DNA from 3 places in the Bradyrhizobium sp. CCGUVB1N3 genome. Region 2 is predicted to be linked to each of the others. Evidence: predicted binding sites of a transcription regulator. Region 2 holds the regulator's gene; each other region holds the start of a gene.
What was found. The regulator LexA, encoded in region 2, represses DNA repair genes until DNA is damaged. The targets are predictions, from matches to a motif close to TGTTCNNNNTGTGTTCNG.
Positions count from the first base shown of each region.

Region 1: recA (recombinase RecA) is a predicted target of LexA. The motif match lies at 3,637-3,654, and genes of this name have one in related genera.
Region 3: NLM33_RS21425 (ribonuclease T2) is a predicted target of LexA. The motif match lies at 1,240-1,257, and genes of this name have one in related genera.

Region 1 covers NZ_JANADR010000001.1:9,519,091-9,526,024, reverse strand. The annotation lists gene gcvP (aminomethyl-transferring glycine dehydrogenase) at 1-1,100, shown strand, start outside; gene NLM33_RS44910 (hypothetical protein) at 1,369-2,352, opposite strand; gene recA (recombinase RecA) at 2,456-3,544, opposite strand; gene NLM33_RS44900 (DUF2798 domain-containing protein) at 4,508-4,744, opposite strand; gene NLM33_RS44895 (hypothetical protein) at 5,101-5,409, opposite strand; gene NLM33_RS44890 (hypothetical protein) at 5,560-5,748, shown strand; gene NLM33_RS44885 (hypothetical protein) at 5,939-6,172, shown strand; gene NLM33_RS44880 (hypothetical protein) at 6,182-6,532, opposite strand; gene NLM33_RS44875 (hypothetical protein) at 6,633-6,863, opposite strand.
Region 2 covers NZ_JANADR010000001.1:1,636,049-1,642,982, forward strand. The annotation lists gene NLM33_RS07730 (alpha-hydroxy acid oxidase) at 1-23, shown strand, start outside; gene NLM33_RS07735 (HAD-IA family hydrolase) at 33-662, shown strand; gene NLM33_RS07740 (hypothetical protein) at 802-1,035, shown strand; gene NLM33_RS07745 (hypothetical protein) at 1,137-1,313, opposite strand; gene glp (gephyrin-like molybdotransferase Glp) at 1,540-2,751, shown strand; gene lexA (transcriptional repressor LexA) at 2,927-3,625, shown strand; gene NLM33_RS07760 (hypothetical protein) at 3,794-4,000, shown strand; gene NLM33_RS07765 (hypothetical protein) at 4,213-4,650, shown strand; gene NLM33_RS07770 (ComEC/Rec2 family competence protein) at 4,659-6,934, opposite strand, start outside.
Region 3 covers NZ_JANADR010000001.1:4,475,815-4,482,748, forward strand. The annotation lists gene NLM33_RS21410 (DUF3617 domain-containing protein) at 1-158, opposite strand, end outside; gene NLM33_RS21415 (hypothetical protein) at 245-550, opposite strand; gene NLM33_RS21420 (hypothetical protein) at 732-1,199, shown strand; gene NLM33_RS21425 (ribonuclease T2) at 1,304-1,996, shown strand; gene NLM33_RS21430 (23S rRNA (adenine(2030)-N(6))-methyltransferase RlmJ) at 2,086-2,946, shown strand; gene NLM33_RS21435 (cold-shock protein) at 3,198-3,413, shown strand; gene NLM33_RS21440 (outer membrane protein) at 3,487-4,110, opposite strand; gene uvrC (excinuclease ABC subunit UvrC) at 4,363-6,423, shown strand; gene pgsA (CDP-diacylglycerol--glycerol-3-phosphate 3-phosphatidyltransferase) at 6,519-6,934, shown strand, end outside.

The DNA of each region.
Region 1 (6,934 bases), 7.9 Mb from region 2:
AGGTGTGCCTGATCCCCTCCTCTGCGCATGGCACCAACCCGGCCTCGGCCGCGATGGTCGACATGGAGGTGGTGGTCGTCGCCTGCGAGAAGAACGGCGACGTCGACGTCAATGATCTCCGCGCCAAGGCCGAGAAGCACTCGAACGATCTCGCCGCCGTGATGATCACCTATCCCTCGACGCACGGCGTGTTCGAAGAGCACATAAGGGAGATCTGCGATATCGTGCATGGCCATGGTGGCCAGGTCTATCTCGATGGCGCCAACCTGAACGCGCAGGTCGGCCTGTCGCGGCCCGGCGACTACGGCGCCGATGTCAGCCATCTCAATTTGCACAAGACCTTCTGCATCCCGCATGGCGGCGGCGGCCCGGGCATGGGACCGATCGGCGTCAAGGCGCACCTTGCGCCGTTCCTGCCTGGACATCCCTCAACCGATCCGAATGCGACGGTCGGCCCGGTCTCGGCCGCACCATTCGGCTCGGCCTCGATCCTGACCATCTCCTACATCTACATCCTGATGATGGGCGGCGAAGGGTTGAAGCGTGCGACCGAGATCGCGATCCTCAACGCCAACTATGTCGCGGCACGCTTGGATGCGCATTTCCCGGTGCTCTACAAGAACGCGAAGGGCCGCGTCGCGCACGAATGCATCATCGACCCGCGACCGCTGAAGACGACAAGCGGCGTCACCGTCGACGACATCGCCAAGCGCCTGATCGACTACGGCTTCCACGCCCCGACCATGAGCTTCCCGGTGCCGGGCACGCTGATGATCGAGCCGACCGAGTCGGAATCGAAGGCCGAGCTCGATCGCTTCTGCGACGCCATGATCGCGATCCGGAAGGAGATCGCCGAGGTCGAAGCCGGGCGCTTCAAGATCGAAGCGTCGCCGTTGCGCCAAGCGCCGCACACCGTGCACGACATCGCCGACGACAACTGGACCCGCGCCTATACCCGCACTGAGGGCTGCTTCCCTAACGGCGTCTCGCGCACCGACAAATATTGGTGCCCGGTGGGCCGCGTCGACAATGTCTACGGCGACCGCAACCTCGTGTGCTCGTGCCCGCCGGTGAGCGACTACGCGCAGGCGGCGGAGTGATGAATTTGTAGGGTAGGTAGAGCGTCAGCGAAACCCACCACTGCGATTCTCAAGCGATGAAGAAGGCGATGGGTTACGCTTCGCGCATTGCTGTGCCTCTCCCCTTGTGGGAGAGGGGCAGTTCCGCCACGAGATACAAACTCGCTAGCGTGAGGAGTCTTTCTCGACATTCTCACGTGCGGAGAGAACCCCTCATCCGGCGCTTCGCGCCACCTTCTCCCACAAGGGGAGAAGGAGGGAGACAGGCCACCGCACGTCTCATTAAGCTCTACGGCGCAACCAGCGCACGAGCGCCTGCGTCCCACCGCCAGAGCCTCTCGTTGGTCAGCTTAGTGCCGCCCCACCAGCGATGGATCGGATTGTGGCGGCAGAAATCATCTTCGCAGGCCACGACTGCCCGCCCAAGCTCAGTCAGCGCGACCTGGCTCTTCCTGTAACGGTGGTAACGAGCCACTTCGTCCTTCTCGAACGGCGCCTCGCCCAACCCAAAAATCATCGGCTTTGGGCATTGTGCCAAATCGTCCAGCAATTCGCCGGCCTCGCTCTCATCGAACACCTCTTGGTGCTGCGCCGCTCGACGCGCCACCTGAGGGTCGGCGCACCCGTCTTCGATGTAGTCCAGCATTGCCATTTCGCTCAGGCCGAGGCCTGTTGTTAAATTAGGCAACTCCTGAAGCAGGGCGATAAGAGCCGACCGCAGCCGAGGAAGGAGCATCAGATCATTCATCAAGAGATCGAAACAGCACTCGGGCGTCGGCGCACGCCAGGCCTGCCAGGCGCGGCTCGCTAGTGTCAGGTGACTATCCGCAACTTTGAACGCCGGCAACTTCCATTCCGCCACTGATTCCGGGTGATACCCCGCGACGGCGTCGTCCGTGTGCACCAGGCTCAGCTTGGTCGTGATCTCCTTGTATGGGCGAAGAAGGTTGAGCAGCCAGACCAGCACGAGTTGATCGTTTGGCAGCGGATCAACCCACACTTCAATCGAATCGAATTTCTCGCAGAGCTCGAAGAAGCCGATATCTCGCGTGCCGAAACCTTTCAGTGAGCACCGCGGAACGTCGTCGAGCCAGTGATCGCCAACATTGCAGTGCTTCGCGGAGCGTGGCTCCAGCCCGATGACAAGCTGCTCCTCGGACGGTAGCCGGTCCAGGACGAAGCGAAGAGAAAAGCCAAGTACGATGTTCGCCAAAGGCGTCGGCCGCAATTGAAGTGGCGCAAGATCGTTCGTCGTCAGGATCAAATGCGACATGTGACTCCGCCCACTCAGCACCCAAACGAAACGGGCGCCGAAGACGTCGGCAACTCAACGTCCTCAGCGCCCGCTCCTCGCGAAACTTGACTGGTGTTAGGTCCTACTCCTCCGTCGGCTCCTCGCCGTCGGCGTCGCGCTCGGGATTGCCGGCCAATATCTGCTCGGCGATCAGGCCGGAGTTCTGGCGGATCGCGGTTTCGATCTTGGCGGTGACGTCCGGGTTGGCCTTCAGGAACGCTTTGGAGTTCTCGCGGCCCTGGCCGAGGCGCTGGCTGTCATAGGAGAACCAGGCGCCGGACTTCTCGACAATGCCGGCCTTGACGCCGAGATCGAGGATCTCGCCCATCTTGGAGACGCCCTCGCCATACATGATGTCGAACTCGACCTGCTTGAAGGGCGGCGCCAGCTTGTTCTTCACCACCTTCACGCGCGTGGTGTTGCCGACGACCTCGTCGCGCTCCTTGATCGCGCCGATGCGACGGATGTCGAGGCGGACCGAGGCGTAGAACTTCAGCGCGTTGCCGCCGGTCGTGGTTTCCGGCGAGCCGTACATCACGCCGATCTTCATGCGGATCTGATTGATGAAGATCACCATCGTGTTGGACTTGTTGATGGAGGCCGTCAGCTTGCGCAGCGCCTGGCTCATCAACCGCGCCTGGAGACCCGGCAGCGATTCCCCCATCTCGCCCTCGAGCTCGGCCTTCGGCACGAGCGCCGCGACCGAATCGATCACCAGCACGTCCACCGCGCCCGAGCGCACCAGCGTGTCGCAGATTTCCAGCGCCTGCTCGCCGGTGTCGGGCTGCGAGATCAGGAGGTCGTCGATGTTGACGCCGAGCTTGCGCGCATAGACCGGATCGAGCGCGTGCTCCGCGTCGATGAAGGCGCAGATGCCGCCCTTCTTCTGCGCTTCCGCCACCGTATGCAGCGCCAGCGTCGTCTTGCCCGAGGATTCCGGCCCGTAGATCTCGACGATGCGCCCCTTGGGCAGGCCGCCGATGCCGAGCGCGATATCGAGCCCGAGCGAGCCGGAGGACACCGCCTCGATGTCCATCGAACGATCGCTCTTGCCGAGCTTCATCACCGAACCCTTGCCGAACTGACGCTCGATCTGAGAGAGCGCGGCAGCCAGGGCTTTACTCTTGTCCATGGAAGATCCTTCGACGATACGCAGGGCAGTGGCGGACATCTGGTCGTGCTCCTTATGGCGGGGATTCGGCGTTGCGACAAACGATTGGCGAAGCGGGTCGGCGATAAAAGCAATGTACACCGTTTGTTCCAAGTTCGCAATATGTTCTTTTGCGCTTCGGGGTACCGTTCGCATTTAACCCCCAGCGCCCTAAGTTGAATTTGTGGGTGTCCTAATTTGTTCGCAAACCGCCTCAAGGCGTTCATGCCTCGGAGCGCCTAGTCTGAATGGGGTAGCCCATTTCGTATAGGGAACAATCAGCCGGGCAACGCGTCGGTATGAGGCCCCCAGCCGAAAGGTGCCCCCCCGACTGCTGGAGGAAAACCCCTCAAGCGGGTTGGCGGCCCCCCATTGGGGCCGTTTATATTCAAGGACAGGGCCGCCCGAACTGGCGGCCTCTTTCATTTCCAGGACGGTTTCGGGGACGGTTTCGGGCTCTCACCAAAATCCGCGAAAACAACCCCATGCAAAGTAGCCGGCCCCGCCCCGGTCGCTACGTCTCATCGCCACCGTCCGCAGTTTTGGCCCGTGAAACGAGCAAGGCCGCCCCGCCCAGCAGCCTCCTCTCCCCGCGCGTGCCGGCCTACAGCACGGCCAACAGAATGAGCCCCACGACCAGCACGACAAAACCCATCGCCGTCGCAGCGGCGAATGATCGCTCTACGTTATCCATCTGCCACCCCTGATCGGCGGGCCACGTTCCCCCATGGCGTCGCCGAACGCGCTGAGTCTCCCCAATCGCTGTGTCGTAATTTCTGCGAGTGGGTGTCGGAATTGGGACGGGATTCGTCCTTGAGTTGGCAATCCGGCCCTGAAGAGCCAATCGCCCGCTTCGGCCTGTAAGCTCCCTGTAAGCTGCGCGGGTTAACCTCGCTTGGCTACGGTGTTGCAGCCCAGCACCTCAGCCTCCAATAACCTTCTGCCCCGCCCGGCTCTCCCCTGGCGGGGCTTTTTTCGCGGTGCTCAATCCTGAGATTCGCGCGTCAGCCGCAGCGAGAAGGATCTGATCGCAGGCGCGGCCAGGAGGACGACCGGCAGCATCGCGGTCCAGGAGATCAACCAGGACGCGAGCCAGTGTTTGACGAAGTCGGGTGCTGCGGTCGCGGGCAAACTCGCAATGGCGGCGGCGATCAGGCAGGTCAGGCCGGACTGGATCGTGCCGAATACAAAATGGCTGTAGCGACGGGGAATGCCGAGCATGAAGCGCCTTGTCTCCAATCCGCCACGAGCGGAGCAAGGCACGTGCCATGCGCTCATCTCACCGCGCGATGCGACCCGGGTGCCAACGCTGCTCGGCGGATGAATCGCCGCCGCAGCCACGCGGCTGTTTCGACAGTCCCTCAAAGCGCCAGAAGGTGATCACGCTCGCCTCGCCGCATCGCTCGCAGGCGAGCGTCCTCGCCGAGGCCATAGCGTCCGCACCTGAAAGCCGCAACGCGCTGCGTATTCACACTGCATATCGCGTCACGCCGCGCGTCGTCCGCGGACATGTCGCTCGCGGAATCCGTGGTTCTCCGGCCATGAACAAAGTTCCTGCGCAAGCAGCGGCAGCGCGGTCAATTCGGATAGTTGCTCCGCCCGCCCTCCCGGTCGTGCATCTGAAGGATGCGGACGAAATCTGCCATGCTCGAACGGTCGTCGCCCTCGCTTGCGCGCAGGATGTAGCCGTCTGTCTCGGGCCGGCCGCGCTGCCAGACCCGCTTGAGGAGGTCGACGATCAGCTTCATGGAATCCGAACGAGTTGCCGGGCCGCCGGGTTTGAGCCGAATGGCTCTGGATGAATCATTGCCCAGCCAATGCGCGGCCAGCCGACCGGTTCCCTCATCCCCAGCCGAAATTTGCGCCGCACCATTCGTGGGGAGCATCTTTCGCGACATCCCCTCGTGTTTCACGCCACCCGGACATCAAGGATTTCGTTGCATTATCCACGGCTTAGCGGCAAATTTGACAGACGGCGGGAATATTATGACGTTCAACATGTTACGTTAACCAAGGGTGAATCGTGGAGGTAGGCCATGAATCACAGGGGCATCGAATTCACCGTGGCCAAGACGGCGATACAAGGTGTCTGGCAATGGCAATTCCGCATCGGCGAAACGGTCAAGACCGGCAAGACCGAGACCAAGATTGATCTCCTTGCCATCCGTCGCGTGCAATTGCGTATCGACCGCGAACTCAAGGCTATCGATCGCAAGACGGCCTGAAACCGGTCGCGAGGACATTGTCGGCAAGGCCTCGCCGTGCCCCCTGTGGTGCGCTGTCATACGCATTGTCCACACAGCTTTGCTGCTCATGAATCCCGTAGAGTTCCGGAGTTGATCTGCCTGCGGTTTGGGATTGCACTGCGCGCCTTCATGGCCTCGGGGCGCGGCCATTATCCGATCGGTGCCAGCCATGCCGCTCTATTTTTTCCGGATCCGGAACGGGCGCTATTCGGGCTCATCGGAACAGGCCAGCGAATTCGCCGACCGCGATGCCGCATGGAAGGAAATGACCCATGTCTGCGCCGACATGGCCGCCGGTATCGCCCGCAAATTGCAGGAGAACTCCGAATGGCACATGGAGCTCCTGGACGAGACCAAGCAACCGGTCTTCCGGATTCGTATCGTCGCGGAATCCTTTGATTAGGCTCAAAGGTTAGCCGCGTCCGGCCGCTCTGCCCTCCACCTTCCCGGCCGTCTCCCTGGCTGCCTCGCGCTGGCGCTTCCGCCGCAAGTCCCTGGCACGTACGAAGCGCGCCCCGACGTGCTCGCCATTGCGCCAGGTCAGGATGCAGATCCGGATCACCTCGCCGCCGGTCGTGAACGACAGGCCGAATACTTTCGGCACAGGCAACGCACCGACGTCGAGAGACACGCCCTCGTCGGAGACATCGACGATCGTGCATTCGATCCATGGCGCATCGGGCGCCGGAATCAGAAATCCGGGCCTGTAGAGATCGACCCGCACATGTCTGCGGGCGCCAAGATCTTTGCGGTGCCGGGCCATCGCCCTCCCCTGAAAGAGGAGACACTAAAGCGCAAAGCTTTGAACGGGGTTTCCGAAAAAAACTAAAAGTTGCTGCAAGCTGGAAGCCGGGCCGCTCGCTTCAGTCGGCGCTCGGCAGGCGCCGCATCGTGAACTCGATGTCGCCGCCGGGCAGCTCGCGCCAGCTTTCGACCTCGCTCATGTAGCCGGCCTTCGGATAGCGGGCGAAGAAGGCCTGCGCCTTCGCCCTCGCCGCCTCGCGGGGCAATGTGAAGGTCTCGCGCAAATAGCCGTCGCCCGCCTTGCGCCGGCGCGCCATCCGGTCGGCAAGATCCCGCGGGCGAAACACCATGCCGCAACTCCTTCACCCATACGCCCCCGAATATAGGGAGATTGGAGAGCGAAGAGGAGTCCGGCCGGCTG
Region 2 (6,934 bases):
ATATCGAGCCATATCGCTACTGAAAGGATGCAATGACCTCCCTTCTCTCTCCCGGCAGCGCGGATGCGCTTCTGTTCGATCTCGGTCGCGTGGTGCTCGACATCGACTTCTCCAAGGCGATCACCTGCTGGGCGGGACATGCCGGCTGCGAACCGCAGGCCATCATCGCGCGCTACGTGCGGGACAGCGAAGCCTATCGGCTGCATGAGATGGGCAAGATCAGCGACGAGGCCTATTTCGACTCGCTGCGGCGCTCGCTCGGGATCGAGATTTCCGACGCGCAGTTCCTGGAGGGGTGGAATGCGATCTTCGCGGGCGAGATGCCCGGCATCGCAAACCTGTTGCCGCGCGCTGCGAAGCACGTGCCGCTCTACGCCTTCTCCAACACCAACCGGCCGCACGTGAAATATTTTTCGAAGGAGTACGCCGATTTGCTCGGTCATTTCCGCGAGCTTTATCTGTCCTCCAGCATCGGCCTACGCAAACCCGACGCGGAAGCCTTCGACCATGTCGTCGCCGCGATCGGCGTGCCGGCGAAGCGAATCGAGTTCTTCGACGATCTCGCGGAAAACGTCGAAGGCGCGCGGGCGCGAGGGCTGACCGCGGTTCACGTGACGTCGCCTCGCGACGTCGGCGAGGCGCTGAAGGCACTGGGACTCTGAGAGCACGGCCGCTTTGCTGCGGCCGCTCGGCATCTGGTTCCGGCCCACTCCTGGAACTTTTCAAGTGAATTATGGAACCAACTCGCTCTGTGCATTTTTGTACAGAGTTCCCGGAACGGATCAGCGCGTCGGGAGTCATATGGCCGTTGGGTTTCTCTACAACGGACGCGTGATCGTGTTGGGCAAGACCTACTTCAACAAGCAAGCCTCGATCCTTCTCAAATTCGCCAAGTCGACGTCGAACTCGCAGCTCTCCGCCAAGCTGGTCAGCAAGGCGGCGGATCTGAAGTCGCAGGGCGACCCGTTGCCCGAGATGGATCACAGCCTGAAGGCGCCCGACGTCGATCCGGACAATGAAACGGGAGCCACCTGATGCTAGCCGTGAGCCTAGTCGTCGCCGTGGCCTGTCTGGCCACCGTCATTCCGGTCTTTCTCGTCTTCGAGACGATCGCGCGGCGACCGCGCTAGGCGCATTCAACTGCGCTTGGGTTGAGGCCGATCGAGACGCTGCCGTTGCGCGCGCATGCGGCTCGTCTTCTCCTTGAGCGCTTCGATCTCCTCGTCAAGCTTTGCGCTCCTCGACTTCGGCGGCTCATCGCCGCGCAGCTTCTCGAGCGCCTTCTCGACCGACAGCTTTGAAGTCTCTGCCATCAGCGTTCTCCCGGACGTCTCCTGACGCGCCTGCGTGCGGTGGCGCGCAGCAACTCTGAGCCGGAAGCAGGACGGCGCGATATTGTCCCAATGGGCATCCCGGCGGCCTTCTCCGCGAGAGATAATTCATCTCCACCTTCGCAATCCCCCTTTTGCCACGACGCCTGCTCTCGGCTAGAACGCAACGCAACTCTCTCGTTCGATTTGCCCAGCAGGAGTTCAGCCCGTGGCCCTGATGCCGGTTTCCGACGCGCTCGCTGCGGTGCTCGCGGGCGTCGAGCCCGTGGCGGACGAGATGGTCGCGCTGGATGCAGCCTACCATCGCGTGCTGGCCCGCGATGTCGCGGCGCGGCGGACGCAGCCGCCACAGGCAATGTCGGCCATGGATGGCTATGCGGTGCGTGCGGCCGATGCGGCGAAGGTGGGCGCAGAGCTCACCGTGATCGGCGAGGTCGCGGCCGGGCGGCCGTTTGCGGGAACGGTCGGCGCGGGAGAGGCAGTGCGGATCTTCACGGGCGGCGTGGTGCCCGATGGCGCGGATGCGGTGGTGATCCAGGAGGACACGGTCGCTGACGGCAAGCACGTCGCGATCAAGGAGGCCGCGATTGCCGGACGGCACATCCGCCCCGCCGGCGTCGATTTCCGCGAGGGCGACGTGCTCCTGAGGAAGGGAAGCAGGCTCACCGAACGCGACTTGTCGCTTGCCGCCGGCATGAACCATCCGGAGCTTGCCGTCCGCCGCCGGCCCAGGGTCGCGATTCTCGCGACGGGCGATGAGCTCGTCATGCCCGGCTCCACGCCCGGCATGGGCCAGATCGTCTTTTCCAACGGCTACGCCCTGCATGCGCTGGCGCGGGCCGAGGGCGCCGAAACGGTCGATCTCGGCATTGCCGCCGATACCGTTGCGGCGACCACCGCCGGCATCCGCCGGGCCCGCGAAAGCGGTGCCGACATCCTGATCACGACCGGCGGAGCCTCGGTCGGCGACCACGATCTGGTCCGGCCGGCGCTCCAGGCCGAAGGCTTCGAAATGGCGTTCTGGAAGATCGCGATGCGGCCCGGCAAGCCGATGATGCACGGCCGTCTCGGCGCGATGCGGGTGATCGGCCTGCCCGGCAATCCGGTCTCGTCCTATGTCTGCGGCTTCCTGTTCATGGTGCCGTTGATTCGCGCGCTTGCTGGCCGCTCGCGCGTTCATCACCGTCGCGAGCGCGCCGTGCTCGGGCGCGACGTCGGGCCCAACGACGTCCGCGAGGACTATCTGCGCGCCCGGCTCGAGGAGCGCGAGGACGGCACGCTCGTCGCCGTTCCCGTCAACCACCAGGACTCCTCGCTGCTTGCGAATCTTGCTGCCGCACAGGCACTTCTCGTGCGCGCGCCGTTTGCGCCGAAGGCGGACGCAGGCACGCCTTGCGAGGTGTTGCGGCTACCCTTGTAAGTGCGATCTGATTCGCGCGTGGCGCGAACTTCGCCGCGTTCACCAAAAATTAAGTGGTTGCGGAACACATATCGAACATATAGTGTCCGTTCATGATTTGTTTCGAGCATCTAGCGGCTTCTGCTGAATCTGACGTCTCGGAATCGAACGACATCAACCGGGGGATTTGGTCGAGATGTTAACGCGCAAACAATACGAGCTTCTGCGGTTCATCAGTGAGCGCCTCAAGGAAAGCGGCGTGCCGCCCTCCTTCGACGAGATGAAGGACGCGCTCGATCTGCGCTCGAAGTCGGGCATCCACCGCCTGATCACCGCGCTGGAAGAGCGCGGCTTCATCCGCCGCCTGCCCAACCGCGCGCGCGCCATCGAGGTCATCAAGCTGCCCGAGCTTCAGGCCGCAGGCGCAGGCCGCCGCGGCTTCACGCCCAGCGTCATCGAAGGCAATCTCGGCAAGGTGCGGGGCGCAAGCGCTCCGGTTGATGACGGCGAGCGTCCGGTCGCCGTGCCCGTGATGGGACGGATCGCGGCCGGCACGCCAATCGAGGCATTGCAGACCCGCAGCCACACCATCAGCGTGCCTCCGGACATGCTCGGCTCCGGCGAGCACTACGCGCTCGAGGTGCGCGGCGATTCGATGGTCGACGCCGGCATCCTGGATGGCGACATGGCGCTGATCCAGCGCAACGAGACCGCTGATACCGGCGATATCGTGGTGGCGCTGATCGACGACGAGGAAGCGACGCTCAAGCGCTTCCGCCGGCGCGGTGCGTCGATCGCGCTGGAGCCCGCCAACACCGCCTATGAGGTGCGCATCCTGCCGCCGAACCGGGTGAAGATTCAGGGCAAGCTGATCGGGCTGTACCGGAAGTACTGATGGCCCGGCAGATCGCCGGCTATCGCGCAGCAACACGGGCGGACGGATTGTCCGCTCCGGCGGGATAGTGTTTTCACTTCGGGTGCGATTATCCCCACACCTGCGCGGAGCTAGATCCTCAAGCATCGCAGGCGCGAGAGCGCTGTGCACGATGCAGAGGAAAAACCCATGCGACAGATGATTTTGAGCGTGATCACGGCGGCCTTGATCGCGGGATCGGCATCCGCAAGCGACGCAGCGCAACACCACCATCCCGTTCGCAAGACGGAGCAGGTAGCGACCAGTGCGCCATTCCGCAATGCCAACAATGCGATCGCACCTGCGGCGCAGGCGAGCTGGCCCTATTCGGGGTACTCGGCTCCCGCCGGCCGCTGATGAAAGCTCGCGTGAGTGAATGGTGTGAACCAAGATAGAGTCACGGCGGGAGGCTTTGTTCCTCGTTAGCCGGGAAAGATAAAGTGATCGGGCAACGCGCAGACGAGCCGCAGATTTGCCCACAAACGCGATACACTCGGAGGCTTCCACTCTGATAGAGGCCTGCGCCTCCGGGGGGCGCGGACCTGCTATCTCGCATGAGGAGCACTCCGATGTGTGACTACAGCCTGCATGCCGTTGCGACCCGCCCCGCTCAAGTCGGCGAGACGATCGTCACGACAACCTTCCGCGGCACCTCGACGCGTGGATTTGCGTCGGAGCGTGATCTCTCGGTTGCCGTCTGCCTTCTGCCCGGCACCGAGCTCGCCTTCGCCGACAACGTCCGCTACGACAATCGCTGGATCTGGACGCGCACCGTCAACTCGCGCGTCGGCAAGTTCGGCAAGGTCGATCCGCACATTCCCGATCGTCATCATGATGCGATCGAATTCCCCGACGGCAACTACGTGCTGGTGACGCAGCTCGTCGAAGGCCAGCGTGCCACGGTTCTGCAACTGCCGGTAACGCAGCCGCTCGGCGAGAAGATAGAGCAGCCCGCCGTCGAGCAGCACACGACCCAAACGCCCACGACACGCCTGCCGATCGGCTGACGCGTCTTCTAGTCCTCGGCCTGCAGGTCGGCCTCCGACGGCGTAGCGTCTTTGCTGCGTGGAGTAGCCGGCCGCGGTGCGAGGCTGAGCTCGAAATCGCTATCGCCGGCCCCAGCCGGCGACCAGGGGCGGTTTGCGCCTCTTGCTTTCACCGTTTGCAGCGTGAAACCGTCGCCACTGCGCGACAGCACGAGCGCGCCTTGCGTCTTCAGACGCTCGCGATCCACGACCATCGCCGCGCAATCGGTTGCTGCCGGCTTCGCCGTCACCACCAACGCGGCACGGCTGCAATCATCGGCCAGCGCATCGACGCGCAGCGACAGCGCGACAAGACGACCATCGGCGAGCGGCGTCACGCAACCGCCCTCGTCGCATGAGACGCCGTCGGCGAGCGAGGTATCGGTCGCGCTGCGCGAATCGGCATCGGCTGCAAGCCACTCCTTGAGAAGAAAATTGTCCTTGCCGGTTCGGATCAGGTGCAGTTGGCCATCCTTGCCTCGCACCGCGACGCTGCGGCCGTCGCCTGCGATCAGGATGTCGGGCTGGCGCACGTGCAGCGCCCAGCCAATCGCGAGCGCCAGCACGACGGCGCCCGCCCAGCGCAGCGGCGTGCGCAACAAGCCCATCAGAACGAGGCCGACGCTGGCGGCAATCAGCGGACCGGTCCCGAAGGCGGTGATGCGGCCGACGGCGCCCGGTAACGCCGCGACCCAGCGTGTCACAACGACCATCCAGTCGATGCCGATCCCCATCAGCCACCAGAACACGCCATCGAGCCCGAACGGCGCTGCGATCAGCCCCAAAAGTCCGGCGGGCATCACCAGCGCCGAGACCACCGGCATCGCCGCGAGATTGGCGAGTACGCCGTAGGGCGTGACGCGGTGGAAATGGAAGGCGGCATAGGGCGTGGTCGCGAGCCCCGCGATCAGCGAGGCCATCAGCAGCATGACGAGCTCGCGGCCACCCCAGAGCGCGATGCGCGCGGTGGCGGAATCGTCGGGCGACGCGAACAGGTTCGGCATGCCGATCTGCACCAGCGCGACAAGACCAAGCGTTGCCGCGAACGACATCTGGAAACTGGGGTGAACCAGGGCCTCCGGCGCGACCGCGAGCACGATCATCGCGGCAACCGCCAGCGTGCGGAAGGTGATGGCGCGTCGATCGACCATCACCGCGATCAGCACCACCGCTGTCATGAAAAACGAGCGCTGTGTCGCGACCTCCGCGCCGGACAGCAGCAGGTAGAACGCGGCGGCCACAAGTGCTGCCGCAGCCGACCATTTCTTGATCGGATAGCCCGCCGCAAATCCCGGGACCAGCGCCAGCAGCGCGCGCACCGCAAAGAACACGACGCCGGCGACGACCGCCATGTGGTAGCCGGAGATCGACAGCACGTGCCCGAGGCCGGAGATGAACATCGCGTCGTTGACGGGCTCGGTGATTGCGTCGCGCCGCCCGGTGAGGAGCGCGGTGGCAATCGCACGATTGTCGCCGTCGAGCGTGGCGCGGATGCGCGCGTCGATCGCATCGCGCAGGCCCTGCATGATCGCGGCATAGCGCAGCCGCAAGCCTCCGGTCTCCGGTGGCGCGGCGACCGTGATCGCCCCCATTGCAAAGCCTGACGCGCCGATGCCCTGAAAGAACATGTCGCGGGAGAAATCGTAGCTGCCGGGCCGCAGCGGCGCGAGCGGCGGCATCAGCCGCGCCTTGAGTTGCACGAAGCTGCCGACCTCCGGCGCTGTGCCCTTGCGCACCGACAGCCGCACACGCTCGAGCTGGATGTCGCCGCGCTGCGCCTCCATCGCCGTCACGCGCAACACGAAGCGGTCGGTGCGCTCGCGGATATCGCGCGTCTCGACGAAGCCGGATAGCGCCACCGAATAGAGCGGCTTTGCCAGAACGGTGTGAGCAATGCGCGCAGTTTTCCAGGTCGCCGTGGCAAAGCCTGCGGCGATTGCGGCGATCATCATGGCGGGTGCGAACAACCGGCTCCGCCGCAACAGCACGGCGCCTGCCATGAGCACCAGTGCCGTGATCGCGGCGACCGAGAGCACGGGTTCGTGGTCGGCGGCAAAATAGAGAGCAATCCCGGTACCGAAGGCCACGGGCACCCACGGCAGCAGCCGCCCCGCGCCGGCTTCCGCCTTGGCCCATCCGCGCAATGTCTCGGCCAGCGACGACCACGCGCCAAAGCCTGCCGGCACAAGGCCGCCAGCCGACGCGGCACGGCCCGTTGGCCATGTCCCGGCAATCCCTTGCGAGCGGTGTGGCCGGGAAGGCTCCG
Region 3 (6,934 bases), 2.8 Mb from region 2:
GAGACGTTGTTGTTCATCTCCTTGTCGACGGTCTCGTCGGTGCAGTGCTGCATGGTCATCTCCGGCATCGGCCCGCCCGACCGAAGCATCTTCATCTCCCAGAGGCCGGCCTTGCGCACCGGCAGATCCACCGCATGCGCAGCCGTCGTCGCCGACATCGCGAGCACGAAGAGGCTAGCGCAGAAAACAACACGCCGTCGCGTCATGCGCCAAACTCCCGGTCGTCGCTTGCGGTCTATAAGGATCAGTACAGCGTGCGCAGCGGCTGCTCGGCCGCGCCATACGGCACCCAGCGGCAGGAGAAGGAGATGTAGCCGCCGTCATAGGGCTGCACGGCGAGGAATTTCACCACCTTGCCGTAACGCGCGCAGTGGTCGACCGCGATCTGCCGCGCATCGACCTGTGCTGCCATCGAATAGGCGATGATGCCGCCGGTGTCGTTGCCCTTGAAGGGCGGCACAGGGAGGATGTCGGCGCGCGCCGGCACGCCCGCCAACAGTCCCGAGACAACCAGGCTGGCAAGAAGGCTCGCGGCCGCAATGATTCGCATTCCCGTCACTCCATTTGGCTGGCACCAGTTTACGGTGCCGCGGACGCGCTGAAAAGAACGGAAGGCCTGTTAGGTGCGATGTTGCGTGCAACTCGCTGGCGAGTGTTGCAGCGCTGCACTTGACCTCTCCCCACCTTCGCGGCACGGTCCGATGCTTGCAGCCATGTCTCCTGGATTGCCCATGTGCGACCTCGCCACCTCCCTGAAATCGCTCCGCTTTGCCGCGGTATTCGGCCTCGTTCTGGGGGCGCTGTCGCTGACCGAGGCCAGGGCCGCAAATCCGCTCGAGCTGAACTTCTGGCTGGATGGGCCGCGCTATGACGGCCGGGTCGCCGATTGCGACAGGGCACTGCCGACGATCGCCACCCAATTCTGGGAGAAAGAAAGCTCTTTCTGGAATTCGTCGTTGAAGATCACGGGCTTCGCCGGCATTCACGAGACCGCCTTCCGGCCCTGGCAGTCCGACAACATTCCGCGCCGCTACTGCACGGGCGAGGCCATGCTCAGCGACGGCAAGGCGCGAAAGGTGCATTTCTCGATCGTCGAGGACGGCGGTTTTGCCGGCTTCGGCCAGGGCGTCGAATGGTGCGTGGTCGGCCTCGACCGCAACTGGGCCTACAATCCAGTCTGCCGGGCGGCAAAACCCTGATTCGGTCGAATCGTCGCGCCAAGGCGGGCGGCGTCAATTTTGTTCTTGAAATGTTCTCGTTGCCTGCTAGGCTCTCTTGCACAGTCTAGTTGAAGGGCGTCGCCATGTTTCATTCCAGATTGCATTCCCTGTCCCGTTTCCTGATCTCCCTCGTACTCACCGCCGGCCTCGTTACGCTCGCAGGCAGCGCCATGGCGCAGGACAAGCGCCAGAACGCGCCCGGCGAATTCGATTTCTACGTGCTCTCGCTGTCCTGGTCGCCGTCGTTCTGCGAGGAGGCAGCCGAGCGCGGCGGACGTTCCCAGATCCAGTGCGGCGGACGGCCCTACGCCTTCGTGGTGCACGGGCTGTGGCCGCAATATGAGAACGGCTTTCCCGAATACTGCCAGCGGCCGGCGCCGCGGCTGAACCGTAACATCGTCTCCTCGATGCTCGACCTGATGCCGGCGCCCGGGCTGATCTTCAACGAATGGGACAAGCACGGCACCTGCTCGGGCCTGTCGGACCGCAACTACTTCGAGACCATCCGGAAAGCGCGCGCTGTCATCAAGATTCCGGCCGAATATCTCGATTTGTCGCAGGCCAAGACCGTGGCGCCCGCCGATGTCGAGGAGGCCTTCATCAAGGCCAATCCGGGGCTGAGCAGCTCGGCCGTTTCGGTGACGTGCAACCGGACACGGCTGTCGGAGGTGCGCATCTGCCTGAACAAGGATCTGCAATTCCGCTCCTGCGAGGAGCTCGACCGCCGCGCCTGCCGCCGCGACCAGGTGACGATGCCGCCGATCCGCGGCGGTTGAACTGGATCGCCGTCATTCCGGGGCGATGCGCGGCATCAACCCGGAATGACGGCAGTTACATTTGCCGTACGATGTCGTAACTGTCCGACATGAACTACCGCCACGCCTTTCACGCCGGCAGCTTCGCCGATGTCATCAAGCACATCGTGCTGGCGCGCATCCTGACTTATCTCCAGGACAAGCCAGCCGCGTTCCGCGTCATCGACACCCATGCCGGCGCCGGCCTCTACGATCTTGAAGGCGACGAGGCGCGGCGCGGCGGCGAGTGGCTGACCGGCATCGCCCGCATCATGCAGGCGCGCCTGTCCAACGAGGTCGCCGCACTGACAAAGCCCTATCTCGACATCGTCCGCGCCTTCAATCCGCGCGGCGAGTTGAAGACCTATCCCGGATCACCGCTGATCGCGCGTGGACTGTTGCGGCCGCAGGATCGTCTCGTCGCCTGCGAGCTCGAGCCGAAGGCGCGCAAGGCGCTGATCGATGTGCTGCGCCGCGACACGCAGGCGCGCGTCGTCGATCTCGACGGCTGGATTGCGCTGCCGGCCTTCGTGCCGCCGAAGGAGCGGCGCGGTCTGGTGCTGATCGACCCGCCCTTCGAGGCCAAGGACGAGTTCGAGCGGCTCGGAGAAGCATTCTCGGAAGCGTTCGCCAAGTGGCCGACCGGCATCTATGTGATCTGGTATCCTGCCAAATCCAGGCGCGCCACCGACGCGCTTGCGCAAGCGGTGGCGCGGGCCGCAGCCGCAGCCAAACCTCAGGGGAAATGTCTGCGGCTCGAATTCAGCGTCGCACCGCAAAGCACCGGCGCGTCACTCGCCTCGACCGGGCTTTTGATCGTGAACCCACCCTTTACGTTGCAGGACGAGCTCAGGACCATCCTGCCGGAGCTCGAAAAGCCGCTCGGCCAAGGCGGCGCGGCCCGTTTCCGCCTGGAGGTGCCGAAGCCCTAAAGTAGTACGCCTATTGGGAAAACTATGCATGAACGGTAGTCAATCTGCAGAGAACCGTATTATGCTGTGCTTGGTGACTGGCTTTACGTTCCGCTTCCGCGAATGGTTGCGGCGGAGTGAAGGCCTAAGAAGGATCCAGGCGGACTGAACGCGTCCGCCCAAGGGTGGCCAGCTCCCGGGCTCGTATGTCCGGTCATGCCGAGATGCGGGTCTGCATCGCGGCGGAGGAGCAATGCGGGGGAGGAGTCCCGATGGCCATGACGGGCACGGTTAAGTTTTTCAACGGCGAACGCGGATACGGCTTCATCAAGCCGGACGATGGCGGTCGCGACGTCTTCGTTCACATCACGGCGGTGGAGCGGGCGGGACTGAAGGACCTCACCGAAGGACAGCGTATCACTTTCGAAGTCGAGCCGGACAAGAAGGGCAAGGGACCCAAAGCGGTCAACCTGGTGATCCTCTCTTAGACGAAGCCTGACGCAAAAAAAGTCCCGGCCGCGAGGCCGGGAGGTTTAGGTCCGGTATTTTCTTCTTTAGCTATCAGAAGTGATAGTTCACGCCTGCGCGTACCACGCTGGCGCTATAGCCGTTCGATACGCCAGTGATCGCGAACTGGCTCGAGGACAGATCGAGGAAGAGATATTCGATCTTGGCACTCCAGTTCTGCGCGATGCCGAACTCGGCGCCGACACCTGCGGTCCAACCCACGGTGGTGTGCGATTCCGTCCAACCAAAGGTCTCCGCACGCAACTCGCCGAAGGCAAGACCGGCGGTGCCGTAGAACAGGATGTTGTTGAAGGCGTAGCCGGCGCGGCCGCGCAACGTTCCGAACCAGGGATTGGAGAACTTCCACGGGGCGAACGTATCGTCGGCGCCGGCCGCCTGGATATCGCCTTCCACGCCGAACACCCAAGGGCCGTTCTGGAAATTGTAGCCGGCCTGGATGCCGCCGACGAAACCGGCCGGCTTGGCGAGATTGTTGCTCACCGAGCCCCATTCATACCCGAGGTTGGCGCCGAGATAGGGACCGGCCCAGCTATAGGCATTGAGCGGCTGGTTGACGGTATAGGGCGCACGCTGTCCGTAATTGAGATCGGCGGCCTCTGCCGAAGCGCTCCAGCCCGCGGCAACCAGAGCCGCAGCGCCCATAACGAGCCCCTTCATCACACTCTCCAACGCAACTGCCGCGAGCCATCGCGATCCCCATGCGCCGCCGCGCAAGGCAAAACCGCATGGTTACGGAACCAAGAACTTTTCGCGTAGGATTTATCGAGAGTTTTAAGTTAAAGGGTTGTTAAGCGCGGTTACCGCCCGCTTAACAGTCTTAAGGAAGCGTTACCGGGAACACCGCGCACGGTCGGCTAAGCCCGCCCGATGAAACTTCAAATCGGCACTCCCAGCGCCTAAATTCGCACCATGGATCACGATTCCTCCGACACCCCGGACACCGCGCGCGCGCGAAAGGTGCGACGCGGCGCAGCGGCGGACGCTCCCCCGCAGGAGCTGACGCCGCCCGACGTCGATCCTGCGACCAATGGCAGCGACGACGAGGACGAGGCGCGGCTGCCGGACATCCTGGAAGAGACCGGCGCGGTCGGCGAAGGTCTGCTTGCGACCGGACATGACGCGATCGAGCGCGCGGTGCGGCTCGCCCCCACCTCGGCGGGCGTCTATCGCATGCTCAATGCGAACAACGACGTGCTCTATGTCGGCAAGGCCAAGAACGTCAAAAAGCGCCTCTCCAACTACGCGCGCATCGGTGCGCCGCAGCCGGCGCGCATCCTGCGCATGATCGCGGCGACGGTGTCGGTCGAGATCGTCTCGACCACGACCGAGACCGAAGCGTTGCTGCTGGAGGCCAACCTCATCAAGCAGCTGCGGCCGCGCTTCAACGTGCAGCTGCGCGACGACAAGTCGTTTCCTTACATCCTGATCACCGGCGACCATTGGGCGCCGCAGATCCTCAAGCACCGCGGCGCGCAGACCCGGCCCGGGCGCTATTTCGGCCCGTTCGCCTCCGCCGGCGCCGTCAACCGCACCATCACCGCGCTGCAGCGCGCGTTTCTGATTCGCTCCTGCACCGATTCGTTTTTCGAAAGCCGCAGCCGGCCCTGCCTGTTGCACCAGATCCGCCGCTGCGCCGGCCCCTGCACCCGCGAGATCGACTTTCCGGGCTATGCAACGCTGGTGCGGGAAGCAACCGACTTCCTCTCCGGCAAGAGCCACGCCGTGAAGCAGGAGCTTGCGGGCGAGATGGAGAAAGCCTCGGGCGAGCTCGAATTCGAGCGTGCGGCGCTCTATCGCGATCGTCTCGCCGCGCTGTCGGCGATCCAGTCGCAGCAGGGCATCAATCCACGCACCGTGGAAGAAGCCGACGTGTTCGCGATCCACCAGGAGGGCGGCTTCTCCTGCGTCGAGGTGTTCTTCTTCCGCACCGGGCAGAACTGGGGTAACCGCGCCTATTTCCCGCGCGCAGAGAAGACGTTTACGCCGGAAGAGGTGCTGGGCTCGTTCCTCGCGCAGTTCTACGACGACAAGCCGCCGCCGAAGATCATCCTGCTCTCGCATGAGATCGAGGAAAGCGAGCTGCTTGCCAACGCGCTGTCGATCAAGGCCGGCCACAAGATCGAGGTCTCCACGCCGAAGCGCGGCGAGAAGAAGGAGCTCGTGACCCACGCGCTGACCAATGCACGGGAAGCGCTGGGGCGGAAGCTGGCGGACACCGCGACGCAGGGCCGCCTGCTGGAAGCGATGGCCACGACCCTTACCCTGCCCCATCCGCCGAAGCGCATCGAGGTCTACGACAACAGCCATATCCAGGGCACCAATGCGGTCGGCGCCATGATCGTCGCGGGGCCCGACGGCTTCGTGAAGAACCAGTACCGCAAGTTCAACATCAAGTCAGAAGGGCTCACGCCGGGCGACGACTATGCGATGATGCGCGAAGTCCTGCAGCGCCGCTTCAAGCGGCTGCTCAGTCCGCCCGAAGAGCCTGCGAAGGCCAAGGACGACGACTTCCCGCAATGGCCCGACCTCGTGATCATCGACGGCGGCCGCGGCCAGCTCAACGCTATCCGGGAGATTTTCGAGAGCCTCGGGCTGACCCAGGTGTCGCTGATGTCGGTGGCCAAGGGGCCGGACCGCGATGCCGGGCGCGAGACGCTGTTCATGCCGGGCCGCGAGGCCATCAAGCTCGAACCGCGTGATCCCGTGCTCTATTTCATTCAGAGGTTGCGGGACGAGGCCCACCGCTTCGTCATCGGCTCGCACCGCAAGCTGCGCAAGAAGGACATCCGCGAGGCCGGTTTGCAGGAGATCCCGGGCATCGGCCCGTCACGCAAACGTGCCTTGCTGCATCATTTCGGAACCCTGAAGGAGATCGAGCGGGCGTCGATCGCCGATCTCGGCAAGGTTCCGGGGGTGAGCGCGGAAAGCGCCCGCAAGATTTTCGAGTATTTCCATCCCCAGCCGGGGTGAACTAAAGGGGACCAGCGGTCATATGGTCGTCGTCTCCGCACCTCATTGAGACCGGGACGGTTGACCTTGATGCTGCAGCGGTATTGGTAGAACGAATGAACATCGCCACGACACGGGGGACCGCCAAGAGCTCGATGTCCCTTCCGAACATCCTGACCTACGCCCGGATCGCCGCGATCCCGGTGGTGGTGGGCTGCATCTACGCCCAGTCGATCATGGACGGGCCGCTGTGGCTGCGCTGGGTGGCGGTTGCCATCTTCATCGCGGCGGGGGTGACGGATTACCTCGACGGCTATTACGCGCGGATCTGGAACCAGCAGTCGGCCTTCGGCCGGATGCTGGACCCGATCGCCGACAAGCTCCTGGTCGCCTCGTGCCTCCTGATGCTGGCCGCCGACGGCATCATCCACGGCTGGTCGCTGTGGGCCGCCATCGTGATCCTGTGCCGCGAGATCCTGGTGTCGGGCCTGCGCGAATATCTGGCGGCACTGCGCGTCAGCGTGCCGGTGAC